Regions from separate parts of the Arthrobacter sp. B0316-5-4 genome, predicted to be linked through region 2. Evidence: riboswitches for the same ligand, from Rfam matches in the RefSeq annotation. Region 2 holds a riboswitch; each other region holds the start of a gene.
The links. A riboswitch is a leader RNA that binds a small molecule or an ion and turns the genes downstream of it on or off. The one in region 2 is predicted to bind glycine.
Positions count from the first base shown of each region.

Region 1: it holds a riboswitch for glycine, as region 2 does, so the genes downstream of both, gcvP (aminomethyl-transferring glycine dehydrogenase) here and cycA (D-serine/D-alanine/glycine transporter) in region 2, are expected to answer to the same signal.
Region 3: it holds a riboswitch for glycine, as region 2 does, so the genes downstream of both, gcvP (aminomethyl-transferring glycine dehydrogenase) here and cycA (D-serine/D-alanine/glycine transporter) in region 2, are expected to answer to the same signal.

Region 1 covers NZ_JBNHFN010000005.1:328,054-338,146, forward strand. The annotation lists partial or broken gene AC5RU9_RS17120 (aldehyde dehydrogenase family protein) at 1-1,028, opposite strand, end outside; partial or broken gene AC5RU9_RS17125 (purine-cytosine permease family protein) at 1,071-1,829, opposite strand; gene AC5RU9_RS17130 (purine-cytosine permease family protein) at 1,845-2,510, opposite strand; gene speB (agmatinase) at 2,507-3,511, opposite strand; gene AC5RU9_RS17140 (PucR family transcriptional regulator) at 3,690-5,216, shown strand; glycine riboswitch at 5,291-5,389, shown strand; gene gcvP (aminomethyl-transferring glycine dehydrogenase) at 5,526-8,390, shown strand; gene gcvT (glycine cleavage system aminomethyltransferase GcvT) at 8,402-9,538, shown strand; gene gcvH (glycine cleavage system protein GcvH) at 9,631-10,014, shown strand; gene glyA (serine hydroxymethyltransferase) at 10,011-10,093, shown strand, end outside.
Region 2 covers NZ_JBNHFN010000003.1:696,766-706,858, forward strand. The annotation lists tRNA gene AC5RU9_RS11750 (tRNA-Ser) at 1-75, opposite strand, end outside; gene AC5RU9_RS11755 (prolyl oligopeptidase family serine peptidase) at 141-2,372, opposite strand; gene AC5RU9_RS11760 (FAD/NAD(P)-binding protein) at 2,433-4,397, shown strand; glycine riboswitch at 4,472-4,570, shown strand; gene cycA (D-serine/D-alanine/glycine transporter) at 4,715-6,181, shown strand; gene AC5RU9_RS11770 (ExeM/NucH family extracellular endonuclease) at 6,249-10,093, opposite strand, start outside.
Region 3 covers NZ_JBNHFN010000004.1:700,770-710,862, reverse strand. The annotation lists gene AC5RU9_RS15225 (sigma-70 family RNA polymerase sigma factor) at 1-363, shown strand, start outside; gene AC5RU9_RS15220 (MFS transporter) at 442-1,992, opposite strand; gene AC5RU9_RS15215 (TetR/AcrR family transcriptional regulator) at 2,065-2,604, shown strand; glycine riboswitch at 2,701-2,798, shown strand; glycine riboswitch at 2,800-2,923, shown strand; gene gcvP (aminomethyl-transferring glycine dehydrogenase) at 2,976-5,822, shown strand; gene gcvT (glycine cleavage system aminomethyltransferase GcvT) at 5,835-6,983, shown strand; gene gcvH (glycine cleavage system protein GcvH) at 7,018-7,404, shown strand; gene AC5RU9_RS15195 (L-serine ammonia-lyase) at 7,592-9,004, shown strand; gene AC5RU9_RS15190 (DNA/RNA non-specific endonuclease) at 9,043-9,864, shown strand; gene AC5RU9_RS15185 (lipid II:glycine glycyltransferase FemX) at 9,959-10,093, shown strand, end outside.

The sequences.
Region 1 (10,093 bases), on a different contig from region 2:
GTCGTCCCCTGCGTCGGGCGCGCCCAGAACCAAAGTGCCTACTTCCCGCACCAGGTGCTGGGTGAACTCCTCTGCCACGGCTCGTGGACCAGGACGCGGCAAGCCGCGCCGCAGTCCTGGCCGGCGTTCCAGAAGCCGGCGTTGCGCACGCCGGCAGCGGCGGCACGGAGGTCGGCGTCGGGGAAGACCACTACGGGAGCCTTCCCGCCGAGCTCCAAGTGCACGCGCTTGACGGACTTTGCAGCGGTTTCCGCCACGGCCTGCCCGCTGACGACACTTCCAGTCAGGGCCACCAGGGCAATGTCCGGGTGTTCGGAGAGCCTCTGCCCGACGGTCCGCCCACGGCCGGTGACCACGTTGAGGATGCCGTCCGGGATGCGCCCGGCCAACACTTCCACCAACTTCAATGTGGTCAGCGGGGTTTGCTCGGATGGCTTGATGACGATGCTGTTGCCGGCGGCGAGGATGGGCGCGATCTTCCACGCGGCCATCAGCAGCGGGTAGTTCCACGGGGTAATCACGCCGACGACGCCAACAGGTTCGCGGAGGATCACGCTGGTGTGGTCCGTTGCGTAGTCGCCGCCGGCCATGGAGGTCAGGGTCCGGGAAGCGCCGGCCATGAACCGGAACGTGTCGATGGTGCTGGAGACGTCGTCTTCGGAGACTGCCTGCGGTTTACCCGTGTTGGCTGACTCGAGGGTCTCAAAAGCCGCGCGGTTCTCTTCGATGATGGTGGCGATGAGGTTCAGGACGTCAGCGCGTTCCTTCGGGGTGGTGGCACCCCAGCTTTTTTGGGCGACGACGGCGGAACTCACCGCAGTGTCGACGTCATCGGCGGTCCCGGCCTGCACCGAGGCGATGACCTCCTCAGTGGTGGGATCCACGACGTCGATGGTCTGGCCCGAGGAGCCGGGGACGAAGGAACCGTTGATGAAGTGTCCGGTGGGCGGGAGGACCGCAGCCACGTTGGAGGCGCCTTCAGCCGCGGAACGTTTGACGGTGAACTTTTCGGTCTGGGTAATGGTCATGGTGATTCGCTTTCAGGGAAGGTCTGGTCAGGGAAGATCGGGTCAGGGGAAGTCGGGGGCGAGTGCTGTTGCTGGAAAGGTCGCGGCTTCTGTCTTCTTGCCGAACACGCGGGCCGCCACGTAGTACAGGGGAGCGACCACCACGAGCCCCACGATCCAGGAGATGTCCACGCCTCCCAGTGCGGCGGCCATCGGGCCTGTGTAGATGGCGGTTGCGGAGAAGGGAACCTGGATCAGGGCGCCGGCTACGTAGGAGCCGATGGCGACCCAATTGAACCGCCCGTACACGCCGCCGTCGCGCTTGAAGAAGTCTTCAACCCGGTAGTCGCCGTGCCGCAACAGGTAGTAGTCCACCAGGTTGATGGCCGTCCACGGGACCAGGACGTACATCAGGAAGGACAGGAAGTTGGTGTAGAAGAGGATGAAGTTGTCGCGGGCGAACAGTGCAATCGAGACCGCCAGGACAAAGAGGACGACGGCGGCAATGCTGCGGGTCTTCGCACGGGGCAACCACGTGGGCTTGAACGTCTGCCCGATCGTCAGGGTACAAAGGACGCCGCAGTACAGGTTCATGGCGTTCGACGCAGCCACCCCCAGGCAGAAGATGCCCACGATGATCAGGGTCCACGGTTGAAGTAAAGAGCCCAGGCTGCCCACGATCTCGACGTTCTCAGCACTCAAGGTCATGGCCAGTGTGCCCACCAAGGCGCCCAGGATCATGGGGAACAGGGTGCCCAGGACACAGCCTGAGTAGGAAGCCCAGAAGGCGGGCCCGGACCCGGTGCCCTGCGGCATGTAGCGGGAGTAGTCCGAAACTTAGGGTGCGTAGGCCAGTTGCCACAGGGCTGAGACGGAGATGGTTCCCATGAAGCCAACCCAGTTGAAATTGCCCGTTTCCAGGAAGCTCGCGGGCAGTCCGTCGACCAGCAGGATCCAGCCGAAAGCCAACAGCAGCGCCAGTCCGGCTGCCACGCTCAGGACACGTGCATAGGCGTGGATGAGCCGGTACCCGAAGATCGTGGCGATCACACTGACCACCCCGATGATGATGATGCCTGCATCAACGCTGATGCCCGGGCTGACGGCGGCCATGGCCTCGCCGCCGAACACCAGGTTGGCTGCGAAGAAACCGACGTACATGACCACCACGATGACCACGATCAGCAATGCCCCGAAGGAACCGAACTGGCCGCGGGTCTGGATCATCTGCGCCACGCCAAGTTGCGGACCCTGGGCCGAGTGCAGCGCCATGAAAATGCCGCCCACCAGGTTGCCAATGATGATGCCCACGATGGCCGGCACGAAGCCCAGTCCGAACACCGTGGTGGCGAGTCCGCCGGTCACGATGGTCATGATCATGATGTTGGAACCGAACCAGATGGTAAACAGGTCCCTGGCCTTGCCGTGCCGCTCGTTCAAGGGGATGGGCTGGATGGTCTTGTCCTCCAGCCGGGGCACTTCCGTGACAGGTGCGGCGCTCATGATGCGCTCCGGGATGCCGAAGCCAGTTCACGGTCAACTGCGGCGCTTGCCTTGCTGCGGTTCACCATCAAACCGAGCAAATCGAACACCAGGGTAGCCGCAGCCACAGTGGTGATGTCCGCATGGTCGTACGCCGGAGCGACTTCGACGACGTCCGCGCCCACGATGTTGATGCCATCCAGCCCGCGAAGCAAGGCCAGTAGTTCGCGGGAGTGGAGCCCGCCCATCTCCGGAGTGCCCGTGCCGGGGGCGAACGCCGGGTCCAGGACATCGATGTCGATCGAGACGTAGACCGGGGTTTCACCGAGCCTGTCCTTCACCTGCTGGATCGCGGCCGGGACGCCAATAACGTCCAGGTCCGAGCAGCGGATGATCTGGAAACCGAACTCGTGGTCGCGGAGGAAGTCATTGCGGTCATAGACGGGGCCGCGGATGCCCACGTGCATCGACTTGTCCTCCACCAGGAGGCCCTCCTCAAAAGCGCGCCGGAAGATGGTCCCGTGCGTGATGGGCTGGTCAAAGTACGTGTCCCAGGTGTCCAGGTGTGCGTCGAAGTGCAGCAGCGCAACCGGTCCGTGGACCTTATTCAAAGCCCGAAGCATGGGCAACGCGATGGTGTGGTCGCCGCCGATGGAGATGAGCCTCTTCTCCCCGCTGATCAGGGGCAGCGCCTGCTCCTCGATCTCACGGACAGCCCGGGTGATGTCGTAGGGGGTGCAGGCGATGTCGCCGGCATCCACCACCTGCGCCTCGTACACAGGCTCGACGTCGAGCTCCGGGTGGTAGCCCGGGCGCAGGAGCCGCGATGCTTCGCGGACTGCGGCAGGACCGAAACGGGCGCCGGGGCGGAAGGAAGTTCCGCCGTCGAACGGCACACCGACGATCGCGATGTCGTAATCCGGGACGCGGTCGATTTGGGGGAGCCGGGCGAAAGTGCCCAGGCCTGCGTAACGGGGAACTTTGGTTGCATCCACGGGGCCAATGGGCTGGTGCGTTGTCATGGCTGGATCCTTCAGGTAGCTGGGGCGCTCGCCGTTGAGCGGGAAGTGCATAACTCAATTCTTGGTGACGCGGATCACTCCGGATAGCGGTACATTGACTACAAATGGTCGAGGCGTTTAGACAAACGTCTAAGCGCTGCGCGGCGACGGCCATGCGCAAGTGAAAGGAGGCCCCGGAATCGCCATTACGGTCGCCGAACTCGTGGCTGAGCCGCAGTTGGGACTCACGCTCTTGGCCGGTGCCGCCGGACAAGACAACCGCATCACCTGGGCACACACCTCAGACCTCCCCAGGCTGTGGGAATGGGTCACGGGCGGCGAACTCATGATGACCAACGGGCTGTCCATCCCGCCCGATCCGGCGGGCCAGGTGGCGCTCGCCGAGGCATTGGTGGACGCAGGTGCCAGCGCCTTGGCGATCGGCGAGAAGATGCACGCACCGCCGCTGACGGCCGGGTTCCTGGCGGCCTGTGAACAGTTGCCCCTGCCCCTGATCAACATTCCGTATCCGCTGCCGTTCATCGCCATTGCGCGCTCTGTGGCCGAATCCTCGCTCCTCGAAGAATCGCGCCGGCTCAGGCAAACCGCGCGGGTTTATGACCTGTTGCGGACAGCCGGCGCCTCCGAGGACCATTGGCAAAGCCTGGTGCAGCGGCTTGCGACGGAGCTTGATGCCCATTTGTTTGTGGTGGACCGCAGCTGCCTCCACCCCTGGCATCCGGACGGGCAGGCGCTGCCGGATTTCCTGGCCGACGCCTGGGCTCCCGCGTCGGGCCAGGCATCCTCAGGGCAGGCGGCGCCCGCTGGGAAGAACTTCCAGTGGCATCGGATCCGTGGCCGGCACGTGCTGACCATGGACATCCCCACCCACGCGAATGCGCTCCTGGTGGTGCTGCCCAACAGCGAACCGCACCCGGACGCCGTCGTACTCCTCCACGCCGCAACCGTGCTGGGACTGCAGCTCTCGCGGATTGTCCTGTCGCTTGAAAGCCGCCACCGGCTGGCCGGCGAGTTCCTGCTGCAGGCCGCGGACGGACGGCTCGGGGTGGCGGAAATGGAAAGCCGGATGGTCTCGTTCGGCATACCGGCTACGGACTTCCTGATGGTCACCATGGCATCGGGTAACGCAACGCAAGCGCACGAAGACGACCGGCTGGCCGGCGTCCATATCGAACTGTGGCGGCATGGGGTTGCGTCGGCGTCCTTGAAGCGGAACAACCGGCTCCACGTGGTGGTTCCAGCGGATGTATCCGACGACGTCCTGGTGCATTGCGGTGGCCTTGGCAGCGTGATCGGGATCAGCGCGCCGGCGGCTGTTGCCGGGATCCAGCGGGCGTTGCAGGAGTCCCTGTGGGCCCTGGGGTCAGCCCGTGCCAACAGGCTGGAATTGGCCCGATACGCGCAGGGACCGTCGTGGCTTGGGTTGACCGGATTCGAGGAGGGGACGGCGTTGGTGCGGCGCCTGCTGGGTCCGATTTTCGACTACGAGCAGAGCCAGGACGGTGATCTGATCCTGACCCTGAGGACATATTTGGACTCTCAACGTTCCTGGCAAAAGACTGCTGCGGCGCTGTTCGCGCACCGGCAAACCATCATCTACCGGATCCGAAAAATCGGTGAGTTGACGGGGCTGGACATGGGTGAAACGTCCACAGTTGCGCAGTTGTGGTTCGCGCTGCAGATCCACGAAGCGATGCATCAGTAGCCACAGCTTGCTTGCGCTTTTTCAAAATAACCGGCTATGGTGTGAAGCGTGTCACTCACGTGATGCAACGCTTTTGATCTGCGGCGGGAGAGTCCTGCCGGTACATCCAGTCAGGCGCCGTAGGAGCAAATCCTCCCCAGGAATCTCTCAGGCCCATGTACCGCCGCGGTTAGGCAACTCTGGAAAGCAGTCCGGGCAACCGGGCTCACCGACGGTGCAAGCAGGCAACCATTCCTGCGGAATCTCTCAGGTCCAATACAGAGCGGGGAGGAACCCACATCATCGTGGCGCTCAGTGGGCGCCTGAATCATGGAGTTCCTCTTGACTGTTCAATCAACCCCTACCGCGTTCGCGGACCGGCATATCGGCGCACGGCGCCAGGCCGATGTTGACACCATGCTCAAGGCCATCGGCTACGACTCTGTCGACGGCTTGGTGGACGTTGCTGTCCCCGATTCCATCCGCCAGGACACTGCCCTGAAGTTGCAGGACGCCCTCACCGAGGTGCAGGTCCTCACCGAGCTGCGCAAGCTGGCTTCCAAGAACAAAACCGCCGTGCAGATGATCGGCCAGGGCTACTACGACACCGTGACCCCGCCCGTTATCCGCCGCAACATCCTGGAATCGCCCGCTTGGTACACGGCCTACACCCCGTACCAGCCGGAAATTTCCCAGGGCCGCCTCGAAGCGTTGCTCAACTTCCAGACCATGGTCCAGGACCTTACTGGACTTCCCGTGGCCAACGCCTCGCTGCTGGACGAAGCTACCGCCGTCGCAGAGGCAGTGCTGCTGATGCGGCGCGCCAACAAGTCCAAGACCGCCAAGGACGGCAAGACTGTCCTGGATGCGGATCTCCTCCCGCAGACCATCGCGATCGTCAGGGGCCGCGCTGAGGCGCTGGGCTTCGAGGTCGAGATCGCGGACCTTTCTGCCGGCCTGCCCGACGGCGACATCAACGGTATTGTCCTGCAGCAGCCGGGCGTCTCGGGTCGCGTGTTCGACCACTCTTCCGTGATCGCGGAGGCCAAGGAGCGCGGCGCACTCGTCACCGTCGCTGCCGACCTCCTGGCGCTCACCCTCATCACGTCGCCCGGTGAGCAAGGTGCCGATGTCGCCGTCGGAACCGCGCAGCGTTTCGGCGTCCCGTTGTTCTTCGGCGGCCCGCACGCCGCCTACATGGCCGTCCGCGAAGGCATGGAGCGCACGCTCCCTGGCCGCATCGTCGGCGTCTCCAAGGACAACGCGGGCGTTCCCGCCTACCGCTTGGCGCTGCAGACCCGTGAGCAGCACATCCGCCGCGAAAAGGCCACGTCCAACATCTGTACGGCCCAGGCATTGCTGGCCATCGTGGCTTCGATGTACGCGGTTTACCACGGCCCGGAAGGCCTGAAGTCGATCGCCGAAACCGTTCACGGCCATGCACGCACGCTTGCGACGGCGCTGAAGGCGGCTGGCCGCGAACTCGAGACCGAGTCCTTCTTCGACACCCTCACGGTCCGGGTCCCAGGCAAGGCGGACAAAGTCATCGCCGCCGCCGAAGCCCGCGGTATCAACCTCCGGTTCATCGACGCCGACACCGTGGGTGTCTCCATTGATGAAACCACGACGCCGGAGGTCCTCTCCGCAGTAGCCGTTGCCTTTGGTGCCGGTCCGGTAAGGGACGCGGCCGACTTCGAGCTGCCCGCGGACGTGGTCCGGACCAGCGATTTCCTGCAGCATCCGGTGTTCAATACGCACCGTTCCGAGACGCAGTTGTTGCGCTATATCCGCAAGCTGTCCGACCGGGACCTTGCGCTGGACCGCACCATGATCCCGCTGGGTTCGTGCACCATGAAGCTGAACGCCACCGCGGAGATGGAAGCCATCTCCTGGCCGGAGTTCGCCTCCATCCACCCTTTCGCTCCCGACCACCAGACAGCGGGCTGGCGTGAACTGATCGAGGACCTGGAAGCGGACCTGACCGAGATCACCGGCTACGACCAGGTCTCCATCCAGCCGAACGCCGGTTCCCAGGGTGAGCTCGCCGGGCTCCTCGCGATCCGCGGCTACCACCTCTCCCGGGGCGACGAGCAGCGCACTGTCTGCCTGATCCCCGCTTCCGCCCACGGCACCAACGCCGCATCGGCAGTGCTGGCAGGCATGAAGGTGGTTGTGGTGGCGACCGCTGCTGATGGCACCATCGACCACGCGGACCTGACCGCCAAGATCGAAGCCAACAAGGACGTCCTGTCCTGCATTATGATCACCTACCCGTCCACGCACGGTGTCTACGACGCTGATGTCCGGGAAGTCTGCGACGCGATCCACGCAGCCGGTGGCCAGGTCTATGTTGACGGCGCCAACCTCAACGCACTGGTTGGCTTGGCCCAGCCTGGCAAGTTCGGCGGCGACGTCTCCCACCTTAACCTGCACAAGACCTTCTGCATCCCGCATGGTGGCGGCGGACCCGGCGTTGGGCCGGTTGCGGCCAAGGCACACCTGGCACCGTTCATGCCGGGCGATGCCAACAAGGCAGCCCATGAACCGGGTCATGGCGTCGCGATTTCCGCTTCGCGTTATGGATCCGCCGGCGTCCTGCCGATCTCCTGGGCTTACGTGAAGCTCATGGGCGGCCAGGGCCTCACAGAAGCCACCAAGTCGGCGTTGCTGGCTGCGAACTACGTAGCTTCCCGGCTGGATGAGCACTTCCCGGTTCTGTACACCGGCGAAGGCGGACTCGTGGCGCACGAGTGCATCCTGGACCTGCGTGAACTGACGGCCCGCACCGGGGTCACGGCTGAAGATGTGGCCAAGCGCCTCATCGACTTCGGCTTCCACGCCCCCACCCTGGCATTCCCGGTGGCGGGCACGCTGATGGTGGAGCCCACCGAGTCCGAGGACCTTGCCGAGATCGACCGCTTCATCGAAGCCATGATCACCATCCGTGCGGAGATCGAGCAGGTGGCCAGCGGTGATTTCACTGTTGACGGGTCGCCGCTGCGCAACGCGCCGCACACCGCTGCCGCCGTCGTGAGTTCTGACTGGGACCGGGCGTACCCGCGTGAGCAGGCCGCCTTCCCGGTTCACCACCTGAAGCAGGACAAGTACTTCCCGCCCGTTGGTCGTATCGACGGCGCAGCTGGCGACCGCAACCTCGTGTGCTCCTGCCCTCCGATCGAAGCTTTCGAGAACTAAGGACTCCTGACATGCCTGAGAACTACACCGCTCTGTACGAGCAGCACAAAAAGGCGGGCGCCTCCTTCACGGACTTCGGCGGCTGGCAGATGCCACTGAAATACGAGTCCGAGCTCGCGGAGCACCACGCAGTCCGTAAGTCCGCCGGCCTGTTCGACCTCTCCCACATGGGCGAAGTCTGGGTCACCGGCCCGGAAGCCGCTGCGTTCCTGGACTACGCGCTAGTGGGCAAGCTGTCAGCCATCGCGGTGGGCAAAGCCAAGTACTCGCTCATCTGCGACGCCGACGGCGGCATCATCGATGACCTCATCACCTACCGTCGCCCCTCGCCCGAAGAAGGCGTGGACCAGTACCTGGTGGTCCCCAACGCGGGCAACGCCAAGACCGTCGCCCTGGCGCTCCTTAAGCGCGCGGCCGGTTTTGACGTTGCCGTTGAGGACGCGTCCGCCGAAACCTCGCTGATTGCCGTGCAGGGACCGAACGCCGAAGCCATCCTCCTGAAGCTGGTCCCCACGGAACAGCACGCGCTGGTCACCGAGTTGAAGTACTACGCGGCCGTGGAAGTGAGCATCAACGGGCAGGCCCTGCTGCTGGCGCGGACCGGCTACACCGGCGAAGACGGCTTCGAGATCTATGTCCCGAACGTGGACGCTGCCGGGCTGTGGGAAGCCCTCCTTGAAGCCGGAGAAGGCCAGGGGCTCATCCCGGCTGGGCTGGCCGCCCGTGACTCCCTGCGCCTTGAAGCCGGCATGCCCCTCTACGGGAACGAGCTTTCGCGCCATGTGAATGCCTACGCAGCCGGCCTGGGGCCCGTGGTTTCGCTGGCCAAGGAAAGCGATTTCGTTGGCCGGGAAGCACTCGCCGCCATCAAGGCTGCAGGTGTCGGATCCACGCTCGGCCAGAAGCTCGTGGGGCTCAAGGGCGCCGGCCGTCGTGCCGCCCGGGGCCACTATTCGGTCCTCAAGGACGGTTCACTGATCGGTGAGGTGACCTCAGGACAGCCAAGCCCGACGCTCGGTTACCCGGTCGCTTTGGCGTATGTCGACGTCGAGCATTCAGAGCCGGGAACGATCGTCGACGTCGATCTCCGCGGCAAAGCCGAACCGTTCGAAGTTGTGCCGCTGCCGTTCTACAAGCGCTCCAAGTAGCCCGGCACCGCAGGGGCTGCTGCGCTGTTTGATTTGTCGACCTGCCGCGGGTGATCTTGAAAAGTTTTCAGTTAGTGAGAGAAGGAGTTGGAATGAGCAAGGTAGTTGCTGAATTGAAATACTCGGCTGAGCACGAGTGGGTTGCCGCTGATGGCGGCGGACCGGTTGGGATTGGGATCTCCGCGGTCGCAGCCGACGCGCTGGGCGACATTGTGTATGTGGACCTGCCCGAGGTTGGATCCACTGTGACCGCAGGAGAAACCTGTGGCGAGGTGGAGTCCACCAAGTCCGTGTCCGATCTGTACTCGCCCGTCACCGGGGAGGTCACCGAGGTCAACGACGCCGTTGTCAGCGATCCGGCCCTCATCAACAACGATCCCTATGGTGCTGGCTGGCTGTTCAAGGTGGCCGCCACCGAGGAAGGGCCGCTCATGTCGGCCGAAGAATACGCTGCAACGAACGGTGGAGAACTGTGAACCCTGTAACTGTTACTGAATACCAGCAGGTTGTGTCGGCGTCGTTGGATGCCCAGCTCTCCGAACTGGATCCGGAGAT
Region 2 (10,093 bases):
ATTTGAACCCCCGGTGGAGTTGTGCCCCACACTTCATTAGCAGTGAAGCCCATTCGGCCGCTCTGGCACGTCTCCCTTTGCTATTGCTAGCCCACCAAGGATACGCAGAACCTGCACTCCAGCGCAAAACCAGCTGTTGGTTAGTGGCTTCCGGCCAGCGAACGCCACAGGAAGTGGTTGCTCCGGGCCTGAAGCGCGGCAGCCTGCCGGTTGTCCGATGCTCCCGCGTGACCGCCCTCCAAGGCCTCGTGGAACCAGACATTCGGGATGCCCATGGCTTGCATGCGGGCAGCCATCTTTCGGGCTTGGACGGGGCCTACCCGATCATCGGACGTGGCAGTCCAAATGAAGGTTTCCGGGTATTCCACGCCGTCATGCAGGAGGTGGTAGGGCGAGAACGTGCGGATGAACTCCCACTGTCCAGGCACGTCCGGGTCGCCGTACTCGGCGATCCAGGAGTACCCGGCGGACAGCTTGGTGTAGCGGCGCATGTCCAGGAGTGGCACCCCACAGGACACAGCGCCGAACAGTTCCGGGTACTGGGTCAGCATGTTGCCTACCAGCAGCCCGCCGTTGGATCCACCCACGCAGCCCAGGCGGCGTCGGCTGGTAACGCCGCGGGAGATGAGGTCCTTCGCGACGGCGGCGAAGTCCTCGTAGGCGCGGTGGCGGTTCTCCTGGAGCGCGGCGCGGTGCCAGGAGGGGCCGTATTCGCCGCCTCCACGGATGTTGGCCACCACGTACACGCCGCCTCGCGAGTGTGCGGCAGCTCCGTCGTCGGACGCTACACCGGAGGTGCGCCGCTCAAGCCACGCCCGCCCGATTGTGCCGCTGTACGCGGGCGTCCGGGAGATCTCGAACCCGCCGTAGCCGGAGAGCTGGGTGGGGTTCTGGCCGTCCAGGACCAGGTCCTTGGACGCGACCTGGAAGTAGGGGACCTTGGTTCCGTCCGCCGAGACGGCGAAGTGTTGCTGGACTTCATAGTCCGCTTCGTTGAAGAACGACGGCGATCGCTTCACCACCACGTGTTGGCTCACCACGCCCCCGTCCGCACCCGAGGGCGAAGCAGGGGCGAGTGTTCCACGGGTCAGTGTGGTGGGGGTGGTGAAGCCGGTGGCCACGAGCCAGAAGTCGTTGCCGGCGGCTCCAGGGTCTTCATCGTCCACGGCGTAGGCGTTCACGTCGTGGAGCGGAGGGCAGGCGTCCAGGGCGGTTGAAGCCCACGCTCCATCGGAGTCGACAACTGACGGATCCAAAACCCGGATTTCGGAGGAGACATCGCGGAGGAGGTTCAGCAGGAGGTAGTCCCTGGTCCAGCTCCAGGACTGCAAGGATGTGTGCTCATCGGGCGAAAACAGCACCACCAAGGAACGTGAGCCAGCCAGGTAGTCCTCGAAGTTGGCCCCGAGCAAAGACCCTGCAGGGTAGACAACGCCGGCAACATCCCAGTCCTTCTGCGGCCGGAACAGCAGCCAGTCGCGGTGGGCGCTGATGTTCACGTCGGTGGGTACATCGATGGCCACCCAGGACCCGTCCCGCAGCACCCACGTGCTTCGGTTGTAGAAGTCGATGTAGTCAACGGCGAAGGTGCGCTCAAAGCCTGGGGTGGAGTCGTGGGCCACCATGGCCAGCATGTGGTCCTCGGGGATTTCGAAGAGCTGTTCAGCATCGGCCAGGGCCTGGCCGCGGCGAAGCTTGACACCGGTCCGGGCGTAAGAGGAGGTCGTGGCAGGGAGCCCGTCGGCGGTGCTGGACACCAGCAGGGTGTCGGCATCGAGCCAGCTGACGTTGCCCTTGGCGGTGGGGAGGTCGAAGCCGCCGTCAACGAAGGTGTGCGATTCGACGTCGAACTCGCGGTGACGGTCCGCGTCGCCGCCGTCGGGGGACAGCGACACCATGGCCAGGCGGTACTCGCTTCCGTCCTGGGGTCGGAGGAAACCGGCTCCATGGAATACCCATTCGACGCCCTCCGCAGCGGCAAGCGCATCAACGTCCAGGAGGACGTCCCATTCAGGAGCGTCGGTGAGGTAGCTCTCCCACGTGGTGCGGCGCCAGAGTCCTTTGGGGTGTTCCTGGTCTTTCCAGAAGTTGTAGTAGTGCTCCCCGCGCTTGGAGACCATGGCGATGCGGTCCGTTGAGTCGAGGACCTCAAGGATTCCGGCTTCGACGGCGGCGTATTCGGCGTCCTCAAGCAGTTCCTCGGTGCGCGCGTTTTGTTCCCGGACCCAAGCCAGCTGCTCTTCGCCATGGATGTCTTCGAGCCAGACGTTTTCATCCGTGGGTTCAGGCGCAACCTCTGCGGCGTGGCGCGGACGGGCCTGCGCAGTGTCATTCTCGGGAAGTGGCGTCTGATCAGCTGCTGTGGTGGTCATCGCCCCATCCAAGCAACACTGTTCAACAGTAAGCAAGTCACGCAGAAGTTAGGCTTGAGCGTGGCTAAATCCCAAACCAACCGTGTCGCCCTGCTGGGGGCGGGCCCTCGGGGCACCAGCGTCCTTGAGCGGTTGCTCGCGAATTGGGCCGCTGGCGGCACCCCCGCGGAGCGCGCAGAGGGGACCACCCTGCACATTGATGTGGTGGATCCCTTCCCCGCGGGTTCGGGCCACGTTTGGCAGCCGGGGCAGTCCCGGCTCTACCTGATGAACACCCAGTCGTTTTATCCGACGCTCATCCCTGAAGATCCCAGGCTCGCTCCGCCGCTGGCAGGTGGTTCGTTCGACCAGTGGCGCGAGGCCCGGCGTCGTGATGGCTTGGGACTGGACGACGCCGAAAAGGCGGAGCTTGCCACCCTCGAATCACATGACTTCCCCAGCCGTGCCCTGTATGGGCGGTACTTGCGCCAAACGCTTGACGGGTTGCTCGAACGGCTGCCCGACGGCGTCGAGGTCACGTTCCATGAGACCTCAGCCGTGGCGGCGCGACCGGTGAAGGACGGAACCAAAAACGCGTTCGACGTCGAACTCGCCAACGGTGCGATCCTCACCGTCGGTTCCGTGGTCCTCGCACTGGGTCACATCGAGTCCCGGCTAAATCCCGAGCAGAGGTCTTTCAAGAGCGCCGCGGAGGAGCAAGGGCTGCTCTATTTCCCGCCAGCACCGCCAGCGGACGTCGACTGGGAGGCAGTGCCGGATAACGAGCCGGTGCTGATCCGCGGCATGGGTTTGAACTTCTTCGACGTCATGGGCCAGCTGACTGAGGGCCGTGGCGGCAAGTTCGTCGAGGCCGGTTCTCCCGGGGCAGGCGTGCTGGAGTATCGGGCATCGGGCAGGGAACCCAGGATCATTGCTGCCTCCCGGCGGGGCACTCCTTACCGTGCCAAGGCAGGGCTGGCTGGCTACTACCCCAGCAGCATCACCATGCGCTACCTGACCGAAGACGCCGTGGACCGGTTCCGGGCGGCCGGAATCCAGCCCGGTTTCGACCACGACCTTTGGCCGCTGCTCCACCGTGATGCACTGTGGGCGTATTACTCAACGCTGGCCCGTTCACAACCCGCTGCGATCAAGGATCCTGCGCAGTTCCTGGCGGACCTCGAGGACGCGCTCCAACCGCACGCGCACACCACCGCGAAGTGGGAAATCGATGTGGGTGATCTCGTGGAAAAGCACGTCGTGGCTTCCCGCCGGCTGAATCTTCGCGGACTCGCCGCGCCGCTGGCCGGACGTACTTTTGCGTCAAGGCGGGAGCTGGACGCGGCAGTCACGGCGTACCTGGATGATGATGCGCGCCGATCGGCCTTGGGTGAATCGGACCCCGTGAAGATGGCGATCGGTGCGCTCCACACCGGCCGGGCGATCCTGAAATCCGTGGTGGCTGATGGTGGCATCACGGACGAATCCTGGTTGGCGGGGCTTCGGGGCTGGTTCGAATCCTTCGTCGAAGGGCTGGCCAGCGGGGCGCCCGCGCTGCGTTCGGAGCAGCTGGCCGCCTTGGCGCGTGCCGGCGTCGTAAGTTTTGTTGGGCCGGACCCGAAGTTCAGCGTGGACCGGAGCGCGAAACTGTTCCGGGCGGTTTCGCCTTGGGTACATGACGCTCCGGTGGAAGCGCGAACCCTGATCGAGGCGATGTCGCCCGCCAACAGGGTGGGCATCAACCTCTCTCCGCTGTTGGAACAGCTCATGGCTGACGGGCTGGTCCGCACCAAGATCATGATGAGCGTCGAGGGTACTCCCATGCAGACCACCGGCCTGGACGTTGTGCCGCATCCGTATCGGCCCCTGGCGGCCAACGGGTCGGTCACCGAAAACCTGTACGTGCTGGGCCTGCAGTTGTCCGCTTCACAGTGGGGCACGGCCATCGCTGCGGAGGCCCGGCCCCGGACCGGGCAGGCCTATGCCAGCGGGCAGCGGACCCTCCGGGATGCCGATGAGATTGCGCGTAGCATTCTGGCCCGCTGAGGACCCAGGGTTGCAGTGCCGCCCGGCCTTCGTTAGTGTGTGAGCTGCATCACCGAACTGGTGGTGCGCGCTTTTGATCCGCGGCGGGAGAGCCCTGCCGGTACATCACCACAGGCGCCGTAGGAGCAAACCCTCCCCAGGAATCTCTCAGGCCCATGTACCGCCGCGGCGAGGCAACTCTGGAAAGCAGTCCGGAACGCCGGGCTCACCGAAGGTGCAAGCAGGCCCACGCCTGCGGAAACTCTCAGGTCCATCTACAGAGCGGGGAGGAACCCGAATCTTGTGGCACCCAGTGCCGCCTGAACGATGGAGTTCCTTTGACGATTCAGCGCCCACCCTCAACCGGTACCGATTCACCGCATCTTGAGCGCCAGCTCAGCAACCGCCACATCCAGCTCATCGCCATCGGCGGAGCAATCGGAACAGGCCTTTTCATGGGATCCGGCAAAACCATCTCCGCCGCCGGCCCGTCCGTCATCTTCGTGTACATGATCATCGGCTTCATGCTGTTCTTCGTCATGCGTGCCATGGGCGAACTGCTGCTCAGCAACCTGAACTACAAATCCTTCAGCGACTTCGCAGCTGACCTCCTGGGTCCTTGGGCCGGCTTCTTCACCGGTTGGACGTACTGGTTCTGCTGGGTCATCACGGGAATCGCGGACGTCATCGCGATAGCGGGCTACTCGCAGGAGCTGTGGCCTTCCCTTCCGCTCTGGGTGCCGGGGCTGATTACCATCGGCATCCTCCTGCTGTTGAACCTGGCAACGGTGAAGGCATTCGGCGAAACCGAGTTCTGGTTCGCCCTCATCAAGATCGTCGCCATCGCGGCCCTGATCATTGTTGGCCTGTTCATGATCTTCAGCGGATTCCAGTCCGAAGCAGGCCCGGCCAGCTTCACCAACCTCTGGAGCCATGGAGGCTTCTTCCCGAACGAATTCATGGGTTTCGTCGCCGGATTCCAGATCGCGGTCTTCGCTTTCGTCGGCATCGAACTGGTGGGAACCACTGCGGCTGAGGCCAAGGACCCTGAAAAGAACCTGCCCAAGGCCATCAACTCGATTCCCATCCGTGTGCTCCTCTTCTACGTGGGCGCCCTGATCATCCTGATGTCCGTCACCCCGTGGACCCAGTTCGCTGCCGGTCACAGTCCGTTCATTGCCATGTTCTCGCTGGCCGGTCTGGGCGCAGCAGCCACCATCGTCAACCTGGTGGTCCTCACGTCCGCCATGTCCTCAGCCAACTCAGGAATCTACTCCACGTCCCGCATGGTGTTCGGCCTCGCCCAGGAAGGCGATGCCCCCAAGGTGTTCGGCGCGCTCTCCGGACGCAAAGTACCCCGCAACGCACTGTTCCTGTCCTGCGTTCTGTTGCTGTCCGGCGTCGTGCTCATGTACGCCGGCCAGGACGTCGGTAAGGCGTTCGACATGGTGACCACCGTGTCTGCCGTCTGCTTCGTCTTCGTATGGTCGATCATCCTGGCCAGCTACCTGGCCTTCCGGAAGCGCCGCCCCCACCTGCACGAATCTTCGGCGTTCAAAATGCCGGGTGGAGTGGCCATGGTGTGGGTGGTGTTCGCCTTCTTTGCCTTCGTGCTGTGGGCGCTGACCACCCAGCCGGACACCCTCACAGCGTTGCTCGCCACGCCGCTGTGGTTCGTGATCCTGGGGGTCGCTTGGGCGGTACTCCGACGCCGTCCGGCCCACCTGGCCCGTTACGCGGCTTTCCAGGCCGAGCTGCGCAGTGATGCTGCCAGGGTCCAGGACCCGGAGCCGGCAAACAAGTAACCACAAGACAGGCCCCTCACGAACGAATCGTGAGGGGCCTGTCTCTTGGGGTCATGCTATGGGGCGCTTAGCCCCTCAGGCATTTCTGGTACTGCAACCATTCGATGCCGTACCGCAGCCAGCCCACAATGTCGTACCACTTGGAGGGCTTGGTGGGCGGGGTGCACTGCGGCGGGTTGGGCCCGCTCGCTGCCACCTTGACCAGGGCCTTCACTACCGTTCCGGACTCGACGGCGGTCAGCACCAGGGTGCCTGTACCTGCGGCCGCTGCAGCGGGCACCTTCACGTTGACGGTCGCCGCGCCGGCGGTCACCGGAACGTCCCCGACTGCCACGGAGGCGCCCTTGGCGTCGACAAAGACCGCCTTCAGCGAGGTGTTCGCAGGGCTGCCGATGGAGGTCAGGTTCAGCTTGGAGACCGCCAGCGTGATGGATTCGCCAGCCTTGACCTCGGCTGTGGTGGAGTTCGCCACAGCAACTGAGCGGCGTGCGAAGTCCGGCGAGACCGGGTTGTGCGTCTGGAGGTACTTGATCCAGGCGTCACGGTCCACCAGGCCCGTGTCCTTCGTGTTGCTGCCCTCCTTGAAGACCCGGAAGTTGTCACCGCCGGTTGCGAGGAAGCTGAAGGTACCGATCCTGTACTGCTTTGCGGGGTCGATCACAGCGCCATTAACCCAGATGCCAGTGATCCGATCGCCCGCCGCACGGGCGGCGTCGTAGGTGTAGTTGACGTTCTTGGACACCCCCAGCTGCTGGTACGGGCGGCTCGGGATGGTGCCGTCCGGGTTGGTCTGCCACTGCTGCTCCAGGAGCGCCTTGAACTGGGCACCCGTCAGGGATGTGGTCCAGAGGTTGTTCACGAACGGCAGGACCGCGTTGGCCTCGGCGTAGGTGATGGTTCCGTCCGGCGCGTAGTACAGCTCGTTGCGCAGGCCGCCCGGGTTGACGACGCCGATTTCCGCCGCGCCGAGTTCGGGCGCCTTGAGCGTGTCCACCAGGGAGTCCGCTACCAGGTTGCCTAGCGTGGACTCGCTCGCGCGATCGTCCCGCTTGGGGGCGCCGCCAGCGGGGTCCGGGGTGAATGCGGTGGTGATATCAGCGGTCACGGCACCTACAGGCTGGTTTCCGATTTCCGCAGCCTGGGCCAGGGCCTTGTCCACGATGGTTTTCACTGCAGCCACCCGAGGATAGGCCGCGACGAGGCTTTCAGCGGTTTCGGTGGTCCTGTCCACCACTGCTGCCTTGTAAGCGGTGACCGACTTGGTTGCCGTGTCGACGGTGAGCGTTACGCTGCCCACGTTCTCGCCATAGTTGCCGGTCTGCACGATCGGGCGGGTCTTGCCGGTGGGTTGGCCGTTGGCGTCCAACACGGGTGCGTCCCAGGCGTACTCCTTGTGGGTGTGCCCGGTGAAGATGGCCGCTACGTCTGGAGTGGTTTCGTTGACGAGCTTGGCAAACGGACCGCCCGCGGCAACTTCCTGCTCCAAAGTGGCACCCTCTGGGGTACCGGATGCGGCGCCGTCGTGGTTTTCCACGATGATCAGGTCTGCCAGCTTTTCGGCCTTGATCTCCGCGGCCACCCGGTTGATGGCCTCCACGGGATCGCCGAACTCAAGATCGGTGATGCCTGCGGGGGTTACCAGGGAAGGAACTTCCTGGGTGACAGTGCCGATGACCGCTACCTTCATGCCGTTCAGGTCCAGGACCTTGTACTCCGGCAGGACGGGGGTGGTGGTGCCCTTCTGGTAAACGTTGGCTCCCAGGTAGGCGAACTTTGCGTTGTTGCCTCCGGCTATGACGCGGTCGCGAAGGTCTGCCCAGCCGCCGTCGAACTCGTGGTTGCCCACCGCGGAAGCCTGCAGTTCAAGCGCGTTCAGGACGTCAATGGTGGGTTGGTCCTTCGCCACCGAGGAAGCGAAGAGGGAGGCGCCGATATTGTCGCCAGCGGAGATGAAGGCAGTCGCGCCGGGCGCTGCTGCCGCACGGAGCTTCTCCACCGTACCCGCGAAGAGCACCGTGTTGGTGTCGATCCGGCCGTGGAAGTCGTTGATGCCCAGGAACTGCAGGTCAACAGTGGCCGGTGCGTCCGGAGCCAGGTTCAGGCCCACCACCACGGGATCGTGGTCGCTGGCCCGGAACTCGTCCGCCGCATAGTAGTTGGTCACATTGTTGTTATACCTGCTGTATTCCAGGGCGACGGACTCCACGGAGTTGATGTTCCAAATGTCGGTTCCCGTGACAACCTTGTGGGCGGCCGGGGACGCCAGGATGTGGTCGAGGGAGCCGACCATGCCGCCGAACAGGTAGGAGTGTTTGCCGGTGCCGACCTCAAGGTCGGTGTAGCCCGCGCCGGTGAGGACGTTGATGGGGTCCTCCTTGGAGTAGGCGTTGAAGTCACCGATCAGGAAGACCTTGTCAGTGCCCGTGGAGGCCTGGAGGTCCTTGGAGAAAGCCAGCAGGGATTCGGCCTGCTTGGTGCGGGCAACGTTGGAGGCGCCCTGGCCCTTGTCGGTATCGTCCGGCGTTGCTGCGGAGCCCTTGGACTTGAAGTGATTCACGATCGCGATGAATTTCTTGTCATCGCTGCCGCCGACCGGCTTGAACACCTGGGCCAGCGGCTTACGGGCGCTGGCGAAAGCCACGGTGTCGTTGTGGATGATGGACTCGCCCAGAGGTTCGGCCGCTGCCTTTTTGTAGATGAAGGCGGTGCGGATCATGTCTTCATCGCTCAGCGGGGGAGCGTTCGCAGGCGTGCGCACGTAATCCCACACGCCGGGAGTCTTGACGTTGAGGGACTCCACCAGCTTGGACAGGGCGTCGTCGCGGTTCTTGCCGAACTGGGCCGAGTTCTCGATCTCTTCGAGGGACACGACGTCGGCGCCCGACTTGGTAATCGCGGCAACGATCTTGGCCTGCTGGCGCTCGAAGTTCTCTGCGTTGGCAGCACCGCGGGCGTTGCAGCCCTCCTTGACAGTGATCGGGTTGCCGTCGCGGTCGGTGTAGAAAACACAGCCAGCGAGTTGGTCACCCGTGGTGGGGAAGTAGTTCAGCACGTTGAAGGACGCCAGCTTGAGGCTGCCACCCACGTCTGCAGGACCTTCGGGGCGGGTGGAGGTGAAGCTTGCGGGCTGGACGGACTCAGCGTTTGCCGGGCTCAGCGCCGTAAGCGGCTGGAACTTCCACGAGTTGTTCCCGTAGCCCAGGATCACGTCGGTCTTGAACGTGGCGGGCGAGCCGACACGTACGGGGTCCGAAGGGGTCAGGTACGGCAATTGCTGGGCCTTGGTGGTGGCGTCCTTGAGGAAGTTCGTGGACGCGCCGTCGTCGAGCTTGATGCCGCGCAAGGCGTTGTCTGCCACTACTGCGGCATACTCGGGCGAGCCGTAGCTTGCCACCGCCGTCGGCTGGACCAGCGGGGACTTACCGGCCGCGAGGCCGATCTCGCCGTACTGGTTCAGGGAGTAGTTGTCCGTCACCGTGAAGTCACCCTGGGGTGAGACAAGCATGCCTTCGAGGCTTTCGCGGGCTGCCTCGTTGGCCGGCAAGGCGAACGGCGTGGACTTGACCTCGGGTGCCGCCTCGGTGAGCTTCTTCAGCCCCGCGGCTTCCACTGTGATCTGTGTTTGGTTGGCAAATTCGTTGACCACACCGGTGAGTTCCAGGTAGTCGCCCGGCTGGACGGTGGCCGCCGTCGTGGGTGAATAGACGAACAAAGCGTCCGACGCCGTCCTGGCCGCCCCTGCTGTTTCGCCGCCGGTACCGGGGGTCTGGACGTAGTAGCCGTTGAATCCGCCGGTCGCGTAGACGGCGGTGACCTTGCCGCGGGTGCTCACCGTGCTGCCGACCAATGGACTGGCCGTGCCGGTGCCTTGTACTTCCGCGATGGTCTTGATGCCCGGTTGCGGCCCAGGAT
Region 3 (10,093 bases), on a different contig from region 2:
CCGGAACACTCGGTCCTGGCTGATGAGCGGATCAAGTACCTCCGTGCCGCCGTCGATGCCCTCCCCGAAAAAATGCGCTTCGTGGTCCAGGAGATCTATCTCGCTGGACGGTCCGTGAAGGAGCTTGCCGAGGAACTGGGTTCCACGCATGCCGCCGTCTCGCAGCAGCGGGCTGAGGGGATCCGGCTCATGCGCGACGGCCTGGCGGCCCATTACGCCGATTCGCCCGACCAGGTTTTCGAACCGGAATCGCGCATCACGGCACGCCGCCGCAACGACTACCTTTCAGCCTTGGCCGCCGCAACCACGGGTGGAATCACCCGCGGCTTCGGCCTCGGTACCTCACTCAACAGCGCCGTTTAGATTCTCAAACAACAAGGAGGCCGGGCCGCTCAGCGACCCGGCCTCCTTGTGTGGGCGGACTGTTTTACTCGTTGTCGGCTATTGCGCCTTGGGGACACGGCGAAGTACGACGGCGGCAAGGGCTGCCGCTCCGGCCATGAGTACCAGCCCAATCGCCGCGGTGATGTGGACACCGGAGTCGAAGGCGACGCGTGCGGCGGCTGTCAGCGCTTCGGACAACGGGGCCGGGAGCGTGGAAGCTACATCAACCGCGCCGGCCAGGGTTTCCCCGGACTTCTCGGCGGCATGGCCGGCCACACCGTCGGGTATGACCAGGTTGTGCTGGTACGAGGCGGTGAGGATGGAGCCAAGGACTGCCGTTCCCAAAAGCGAACCCAACTCGTAACCGGTCTCGGAGATGGCTGACGCCGCTCCCGATTTGTCAGCCGGTACGGAGGCCAGGATGAGGTCATTGGAGATGGTCTCCGCAGCACCAACGCCGACGGCAAGCACAGTGAGTGCCGACAGGAGGAACACCGGGCCGCTACCGTGGTCGCCCACGACAGCTACGAAGTAGCCGACGGCACTGAGCGTCAACCCGCCAGCCACCACGTAGCCGGGCCGGATCTTTTTGACCAGGGGCACCACCAGCAGGCCGGCGATGACTGTTGCCAGGAGCGCGGGGATCATTGCGATACCAGCCTCCATGGGGGACTGACCTTCAACCAATTGCAGGTGCTGCGCGAAGAAGTAGATGAAGCCGGTCATGGAGAACAGCGAGAGTACGTTGGCAATGATCGCCGTACTGAACACCTTGTTCTTGAACAGGCTGACATCCAGCATCGGGCTGTCGATCTTCTGCTGGCGACGGACGAAGAGAACACCCATCACCAAGCCGAAAAGCATGAACACCGCTGCTGTCGGCCCAAAGCCGTGCACCGCGAATTCCTTGATGCCGTAGACAAACGGAGCCATGGTGAATATCGACAGAGCGATGCTGGGGACATCCACGCGGCCGGGGTTTGCGTCCTTGGACTCGGGGATCAAGGCCCTGCCGAAGGCGAGCAGCGGCAGCAGCAGGAAGGCTGCCACCAGGAAAACGGCGCCCCACCAGAAGTGTTCTACCAGCCAACCGCCGAAGATCGGGCCGAGGGCGGCACCACCGGAGAACCCGGCAGCCCATACGGCGATTGCGAGCCGGCGGCGGTTGGGGTCGGTGAAGATGTTCCGGATCAGGGAAAGCGTGGAGGGCATCAGCATTGCGCCGAAGACGCCAAGGCCGGCGCGGCCGGCAATCAGCCATTCGGCGGAAGGCGCGAACGCCGTAGCAGCCGACACCGCAGCGAAGCCTGTGCTGCCGATCAGGAGCAGCCGCCGTCGTCCGATCCTATCGCCGAGGTTGCCCATGGAAACGAGGAGCGCGGCAAGGACCAGCGGGTAGGCGTCCACGATCCAGAGCAGCTGCACGCCGCCAACATCCAGGGATCGGGCAATTTCGGGCAGGGCAAAGGTGAGCGCGGTGTTGTCGACGGCCACCAGCAGTACCGGGAACATCAGGAGTGCCAGGGCCGTCCAGTCGCGCCACGGTGCTGCAGGGCCCATGACGGGACGAGCGGAACGGGGAGCTTTGGTGGAGGACGGCGAGAACATGCTCTTACTGTACCGTCCAGACGGTATAGTTTCAAATTAAACCCCAGCAAACCTTTAGGGAATGATGTACACATGCCACGAAAACCAGTTGCCCGGGACGCCGTCCTGGATGCCTACGAAGCCCTCCTCATAGAGGTAGGGGAGCGGGCTGCCACGCTCGACGCTGTCGCCAAACGGGCCGGCGTCTCCAAGGGTGGGTTGCTGTACCACTTTCCCAACAAGGAGTCGCTGATCAGCGCCCTGCTGGAACGCCTGGACCAACTGGCCGAACAGGATATTGAGCAGATGAGGGCCGCGCCGGACGGTGCTGCCGCCTACTTCATCCGGACGTCCCTGTGGGCCGGGACGCCGATGGACCGTGCGTTTGTTGCCGCGACCCGCCTGGCCGAGGTTGCCCACGAAGAAACCCGCCGCAGGTTTGCCGGAATCCAAAAGCAATGGCTCGATGTCCTCGCCAAGGATGTCGGCCCCGAGGTCGCGAAGGCCGTTAGCTACATGGGCGACGGGCTGTATTTCAACGCAATGTTCGAGGGCGGCCAGGAGGCCGGCAACGATGGCCGGGAGGCCGACGTCGAAATCCTGCTCGGAGTGCTGGAGCGGCTGCGGAAGTAGCACGTCAGCCCATTTGCGGCGACGCCCCGCACGTAGGACAATTAACCCTTGTGGCCTGCCCTGAACCGGGGTCACGTTATAACTGAACATTGCCTATGATCTGCGGCGGGAGAGTCCTGCAAGCATGTGATGCAGGCGCCGTAGGAGCAAACCCTCCCCAGGAATCTCTCAGGCCCACGCACCGCCGCGGCAAGGCAACTCTGGAAAGCAGCAGGCGTTCTGCCCACCTAAGGGTGAAAGAGCGTTGTGCTCACCGACGGTGCAAGCGATGTTGTCCAAACAGCGCGGAAACTCTCAGGTCCAATACAGAGCGGGGAGGAACCCAGCCGCTGTGGCGTACCCAAACGCCGCCCAAGTAATGGAGTTCCTTCGTGACGGTTAGTTCTGCCTCCACCACCTTCGTCGATCGGCATATCGGCGCCCGCCGCCAGGCCGACATTGAGACCATGCTCAAGTCCGTCGGCTACGACACTGTTGATTCGTTGGTCGACACCGCCGTTCCCAACGATATCCGCCAGGACGTCGCCCTCACCCTGCAGAACGCCCTGAGCGAAGTCGAAGTCCTGGCTGAGCTGCGCAAGCTCGCCTCGAAGAACAAGACTGCCGTCCAGATGATCGGGCAGGGCTACTACGACACCGTCACGCCGGCTGTCATCCGCCGCAACATACTTGAGTCCCCGGCCTGGTACACGGCGTACACCCCGTACCAGCCGGAAATCTCGCAGGGCCGCCTCGAAGCACTGCTCAACTTCCAGACCATGGTCCAGGACCTGGTGGGCCTGCCCATCGCCAACGCCTCCCTCCTGGACGAAGCAACGGCCGTGGCCGAGGCCGTCCTGATGATGCGCCGCGCCAACAAGAACAAGGCTGCCCAGGACGGCAAGACCGTTCTCGACGCCGACTGCCTCCCGCAGACCATCGCGATCGTGAAGGGCCGCGCCGAGGCACTGGGTTTCGAGGTTGAGGTTGCCGATCTCAGCGCCGGCCTCCCGGAGGGTGCCATCAACGGCGTCGTCCTCCAGCAGCCGGGCGTTTCCGGTCGCGTGTTCGACCACTCTGCCGTCATTGCCGAGGCCAAGGAGCGCGGTGCGCTGGTCACCGTCGCGGCCGACCTCCTCTCCCTGACGCTCATCACCCCTCCCGGTGAGCAGGGCGCCGATATTGCTGTTGGTTCCGCGCAGCGCCTGGGCGTGCCGCTGTTCTTCGGCGGTCCGCACGCCGCTTACATGGCGGTCCAGAAGGGCCTGGAGCGTTCCATGCCCGGTCGCCTGGTGGGCGTTTCCAAGGACGACGCCGGTGTCCCCGCCTACCGCTTGGCGCTGCAGACCCGCGAGCAGCACATCCGCCGCGAGAAGGCCACGTCCAACATCTGTACCGCACAGGCGCTGCTGGCCATCGTGGCCTCGATGTACGCGGTTTACCATGGCCCCGAGGGCCTGAAGGCGATCGCGGAGACCGCACACGGACACGCCCGCACCTTGGCCGCATCCCTGAAGGCTGCCGGCGTCGAGGTCCTCCACGGCTCGTTCTTCGACACCATCACGGTCCGCGTTCCAGGCAAGGCTGCCGAAGTTGTTGCAGCGGCCGATGCGCGCGGTATTAACCTGCGCGGCGTCGACGCGGACACGGTTGGCATTTCGGTCGATGAAACCACTACTTCCGAGATTGTCGGTCGTGTCCTCGATGTCTTCGGCGCTTCGGTACTTGAGTCCGCTGAGGGCTTCGCGCTTGAAGCTTCAGTTGAGCGCACCAGCAACTTCATGCAGCACCCGGTGTTCAACACCCACCGCTCCGAAACCCAGCTCCTGCGTTACATCCGCAAGCTCTCCGACCGGGACCTCGCACTGGACCGCACCATGATCCCGCTGGGTTCGTGCACCATGAAGCTGAACGCCACGGCAGAGATGGAAGCCATTTCCTGGCCGGAGTTCGCCTCCATCCACCCGTTCGCGCCGGACTCCCAGACCGAAGGCTGGCGTGAGCTGATCACCGACCTCGAGGCGCAGCTGACCGAGATCACCGGCTACGACCAGGTCTCCATCCAGCCCAACGCCGGTTCCCAGGGTGAGCTGGCTGGCCTGCTGGCCATTCGCGGCTACCACCTCTCCAACGGCGATGACCAGCGCAACGTCTGCCTGATCCCGGCCTCCGCCCACGGCACCAACGCCGCGTCGGCAGTGCTCGCCGGCATGAAGGTAGTGGTTGTGGCCACCGCGCCCGATGGCACCATCGACCACGTCGACCTCAAGGCCAAGATCGAGGCCAACAGGGACGTCCTCTCTGCCATCATGATCACCTACCCGTCCACGCACGGTGTGTACGACGCCGACGTCCGCGAAGTCTGTGACGCCATCCACGAGGCCGGTGGCCAGGTCTACATCGACGGCGCCAACCTCAACGCGCTGGTTGGCTTGGCCCAGCCGGGCAAGTTCGGCGGCGACGTCTCCCACCTGAACCTGCACAAGACCTTCTGCATCCCGCACGGCGGTGGCGGACCCGGCGTTGGACCGGTTGCGGCCAAGGCACACCTGGCACCCTTCATGCCCGGCGATGCCGCGTCCTGGACCGAAGGCAACGACGTCCCGATTTCCGCGTCCCGCTTTGGATCCGCCGGCGTCCTGCCGATCTCCTGGGCTTACGTGAAGCTCATGGGCGGCCAGGGCCTCACCGAAGCCACCAAGTCAGCCCTGCTTGCTGCGAACTACATCGCTTCGCGCCTCAACGACCACTTCCCGGTGCTCTACACCGGCGAAGGCGGACTTGTTGCCCACGAGTGCATCCTGGACCTCCGCGAACTGACGGCCGAGACCGGGGTCACGGCTGAAGACGTAGCCAAGCGCCTCATCGACTTCGGCTTCCACGCTCCCACCCTGGCCTTCCCGGTGGCGGGCACGCTGATGGTGGAACCCACCGAATCCGAGGACCTTGCCGAGATCGATCGCTTCATCGAAGCCATGATCACCATCCGCAAGGAAATCGACCAGGTTGCTGCCGGTGACTTCTCCGTGCAGGATTCCCCGCTTCGCCGCGCGCCGCACACGGCAGCCGCCGTCGTAAGTTCCGATTGGGACCGGTCGTACCCGCGCGAGCAGGCCGCCTTCCCGGTCCACCACCTGAAGCAGGACAAGTACTTCCCGCCCGTGGGCCGCATCGACGGCGCAGCCGGAGACCGCAACCTGGTCTGCTCCTGCCCGCCCATCGAAGACTTCGAGAACTAAGGGGTTCCCGCAATGACTGAGAACTACACTGCCCTCTACGAGGAGCACAAGAAGCTCGGCGCGTCCTTCACCGATTTCGGTGGCTGGCAGATGCCGCTCAAGTACTCCTCCGAACTGGCTGAGCACCATGCAGTCCGTAAGTCCGCCGGCCTGTTCGACCTCTCCCACATGGGCGAAGTCTGGGTCACCGGGCCGGAAGCTGCTGCGTTCCTGGACTACGCGCTGGTGGGCAAAATCTCCGCCATGGCCGAGGGCAAAGCCAAATACTCGCTGATCTGCCAGGAAGACGGCGGCATCATCGATGACCTCATCACCTACCGTCGCCCCTCGCCCGAAGAAGGCGAGGACAAGTTCCTTGTAGTCCCCAATGCGGGCAACGCGAAGGTAGTCGCTGACGCCCTTCAGGAGCGGTCCGCCGGCTTCGATGTCGTTGTTAAGGATGCCTCCGCCGAGACGTCACTCATCGCCGTCCAAGGTCCCCTCGCCGAAGCAATCCTCCTGCGCCTTGTGCCTGCCGAGCAGCACTCCCTGCTGATGGAACTGAAGTATTACGCCGCCGTCGAGGTCACCTTCCTGGTAGCAGGCAGCGGCCAGGAACTGCTCCTGGCACGCACCGGCTACACCGGCGAGGACGGCTTCGAGATCTTCGTGCCCAACGAATCCGCCGCAGCCCTGTGGCAGGCCATTGCCGCTGTCGCGGAGGAGGGTGAGCTCATCCCCGCCGGCCTCGCATCCCGCGACTCCCTCCGCCTCGAAGCAGGCATGCCCCTCTACGGCAACGAGCTTTCCCGTGAAGGCAACCCGTTCGCCGCGGGACTCGGGCCCGTGGTTGCACTGTCCAAGGAAGGCGACTTTGTTGGCAAGGAAGCACTGGCTGCCTTGAAGGCAGAGGGTGCCGGTTCCACCAGCGGCCGCAAGCTCGTAGGCCTCAAGGGTCTGGGCCGCCGCGCTGGCCGCAGCCACTACCCGGTCTTGAGGGACGGGGTTGTTGTTGGCGAGGTGACCTCCGGCCAACCCAGCCCGACGCTCGGCTACCCGGTAGCGTTGGCGTATGTCGACGTCGAGTTTGCCGAAGTTGGGACTGCGCTGGACATCGACCTGCGCGGCAAGGCCGAGCCCTTCGAAGTCGTTGCCCTGCCGTTCTACAAGCGTCAAAAGTAGCCAGTTTTTCATTCACCACACGTAAGGAAACAGAATGCCCAAAGTAGCGCCCGAACTTCAGTACTCCGACGAGCACGAGTGGGTTTCCCGCGGCGAAGGGAACTCGGTGTCTGTTGGTATCTCCGAGGTTGCCACCGACGCCCTGGGCGACATTGTCTACGTTGACCTGCCCGAGGTAGGTTCCACCGTCACCGCAGGCGAAACCTGTGGCGAAGTCGAGTCCACGAAGTCGGTCTCCGACCTGTACTCGCCCGTCACCGGCGAGGTCACGGAAACCAACGACGCCGTTGTTTCCGACCCCGCGCTCATCAACAACGACCCCTACGGCGCTGGCTGGTTGTTCAAGGTGGCCGCCACCGAGGACGGCCCGCTGCTCTCCGCCGAGGAATACGCCTCCAAGAATGGCGGAGACCTGTCCTAGGGATCCCGCCACGCGAGCCCAGTGGGCGTAGCGTGGTTTGTAGTAACTGAATAATTCGCGACGCCGGGTTGCCGCCTTTGGGGGCCATCCGGCGTCGTGCTTCGGTCGCCTTCCGCCACAAGCGGGAGTGGCCATCCGGCAGGACCATCTGCCGGGACATCTCAAGTTTTATGAAGGAATCACGGCTATGGCTGTTGGTGTTTTCGATCTGTTCTCTGTAGGCATTGGGCCGTCGAGTTCGCATACTGTGGGGCCGATGCGGGCTGGGGCGGTGTTTGCTGGTGAGTTGCGGGACGCTGGTGTCCTGGATTCGGTGGCGTCGTTGCGGGTGGACCTGTATGGGTCGTTGGCTGCGACGGGTCGTGGGCATGGGACCATGACGGCGACGTTGCTGGGGTTGGAGGGGTTCCACCCGGAGTTGATCCTTCCCGAGGAAGTGGAGGAGCGGCTTGCGGCGATCGCTGAGACGGGTGTGTTGAACCTGGCGGGGGCCTCGGGTGGCGGTGTGGAGTTGCCGTATGCGGTGGAGGATATGGTTCTTCATCCGTTGACGGTGTTGCCGCGGCATACGAATGGGATGCGGTTTGCTGTGTCCGATGCCGGGGGCAATGTGCTGAAGGAGGCGACGTTCTTTTCGGTCGGTGGTGGGTTCATTGTCCGTGAGGGTGAGGAGAACGCGGCGCAGGCTGAGTTGGAGGAGTCCAAGAAGGAGTTGCCGTTGCCGTTTAGGACGGCGGCGGAGTTGTTGGGCAGGTGCGCGTCCAAGGGGTTGGGGATCAGCGACATCATGTTCATTAACGAGCGGGCGTCCCGGTCCGAGGAGGAGATCCGGGAGGGTTTGCTGCATATTTGGTCGGTGATGGAGGCCTGTGTTGAGACCTCGTTGAAGCGTGAGGGTGTGTTGCCGGGTGGTTTGAAGGTCCGGCGTCGTGCACCGGACTGGCTGGAGCGGCTCCTGAAGGAGGACAAGGACCGGAACGATCCGAAGTATTGGCAGGAGTGGGTGAACCTGATCGCGTTGGCGGTCAATGAGGAGAACGCTTCGGGCGGCCGGGTGGTGACGGCGCCGACCAATGGTGCGGCGGGGATCATTCCGGCGGTGTTGTATTACGCGTTGAATTACGCCCCGGGCATGGACCAGGCCACTCAGCAGGACCGGGATGATGTGGTGGTGAAGTTCCTGCTCGCAGCCGGTGCGGTGGGTGTGTTGTACAAAGAGCAGGCGTCCATTTCGGGTGCCGAGGTGGGCTGCCAGGGCGAGGTGGGGTCGGCGTCGTCGATGGCTGCCGCGGGCCTGGCCGAGGTGATGGGTGGTACCCCGGGTCAGGTGGAGAACGCGGCGGAGATCGCGATGGAACATAACCTGGGGTTGACGTGTGATCCGATCGGGGGGTTGGTGCAGATCCCGTGCATTGAGCGGAACGCGATTGCTGCGGCGAAGGCGATCAACGCGGCGAAGATGGCGTTGTGGGGTGACGGGACGCACCGGGTCTCGTTGGACGAGGTGATCGTGACCATGCGTGAAACGGGCAAGGACATGTCCCACAAGTACAAAGAAACAGCGATGGGCGGCCTCGCCGTCAACGTCGTCGAATGCTGAGTCTGTTTACTGTCAGTGCCTAGTGCCATGCTGTATCCATGAGCGGGGGATACGACAGGGATTTTTTGCGGGCACGCCTTGAACTGCCCAGTCCGTCGGCAACGACGATTCTTTTGGACTACATCCACTTCTCCGTGCGTTTCCGGGCTTCCCGGAAGCTCGCGGCGATCGTGGGAGTGAACATCAACGGCAAGGAACTGAACCCACTGGCCCGGGAGGGGACCTGGCATTTCGATGACAGGATTCCCCGGGAACAGCAGGCCGGTCCGGACGTCTACAAAAACAACGCCTTCGACCGCGGGCATTTGGTGCGGCGTCTGGACCCCGTCTGGGGTGACGCTGCAACGGCCAAGAAAGCCAACCAGGCCACCTTTTCCTTCACCAACGCAGCGCCACAGGTGGACGACTTCAACCAAGGCAAGGAACTCTGGGTGGGCCTGGAGGACCACGTGTTGGGACATGCCGATGCCTACGACGCCAAGCTCAGTGTGTTTACCGGGCCGGTCTTGCTCGATGATGATCCTCCCTACAGGGGTGTCCAGGTTCCAAGGAAATTCTGGAAGATCGCGGCGTGGACCAGCGATGCCAAGCTTGCCGCCGTCGGGTTCGTTTTGGACCAGTCGCCGCTGCTGGGCAAAGTGGAACTGAAGAGGGCCATCGACCAGCGGCTCCTTGAAGGCGAACCGCCGCCGCTGGGTCCGTTCCGGACGTTCCAGGTGCCCATCGGAGAAATTGCGGATGTGACCGGGCTCAGCCTCAGCCGGCTGGTGAACGCGGATCGACTGGCCAGCGGCCAGCGGGAACTCGGAAAGGCGCCGAAGGCCATCAAATTGGAAAGTGCGGACCAGATCCGGTTGTAGTGCGGAACCTGACGATTTTTCTCAGCCCGATAGACTTGGGGCTGCATGTCCGCATGCGCATCACGCTTTTGAACACAGCACCAAAACCCTGAGATTGGACACGGCCACCTTGCGAGAATTTACTGCCCGCTTTGCCACCGCCGAGGAAACCGATAACTGGGACAAGCACGTCACGGCCAATCCGAACGGCGGCAACATGCTGCAGTCGGACGCCTACGCGGCGGTCAAG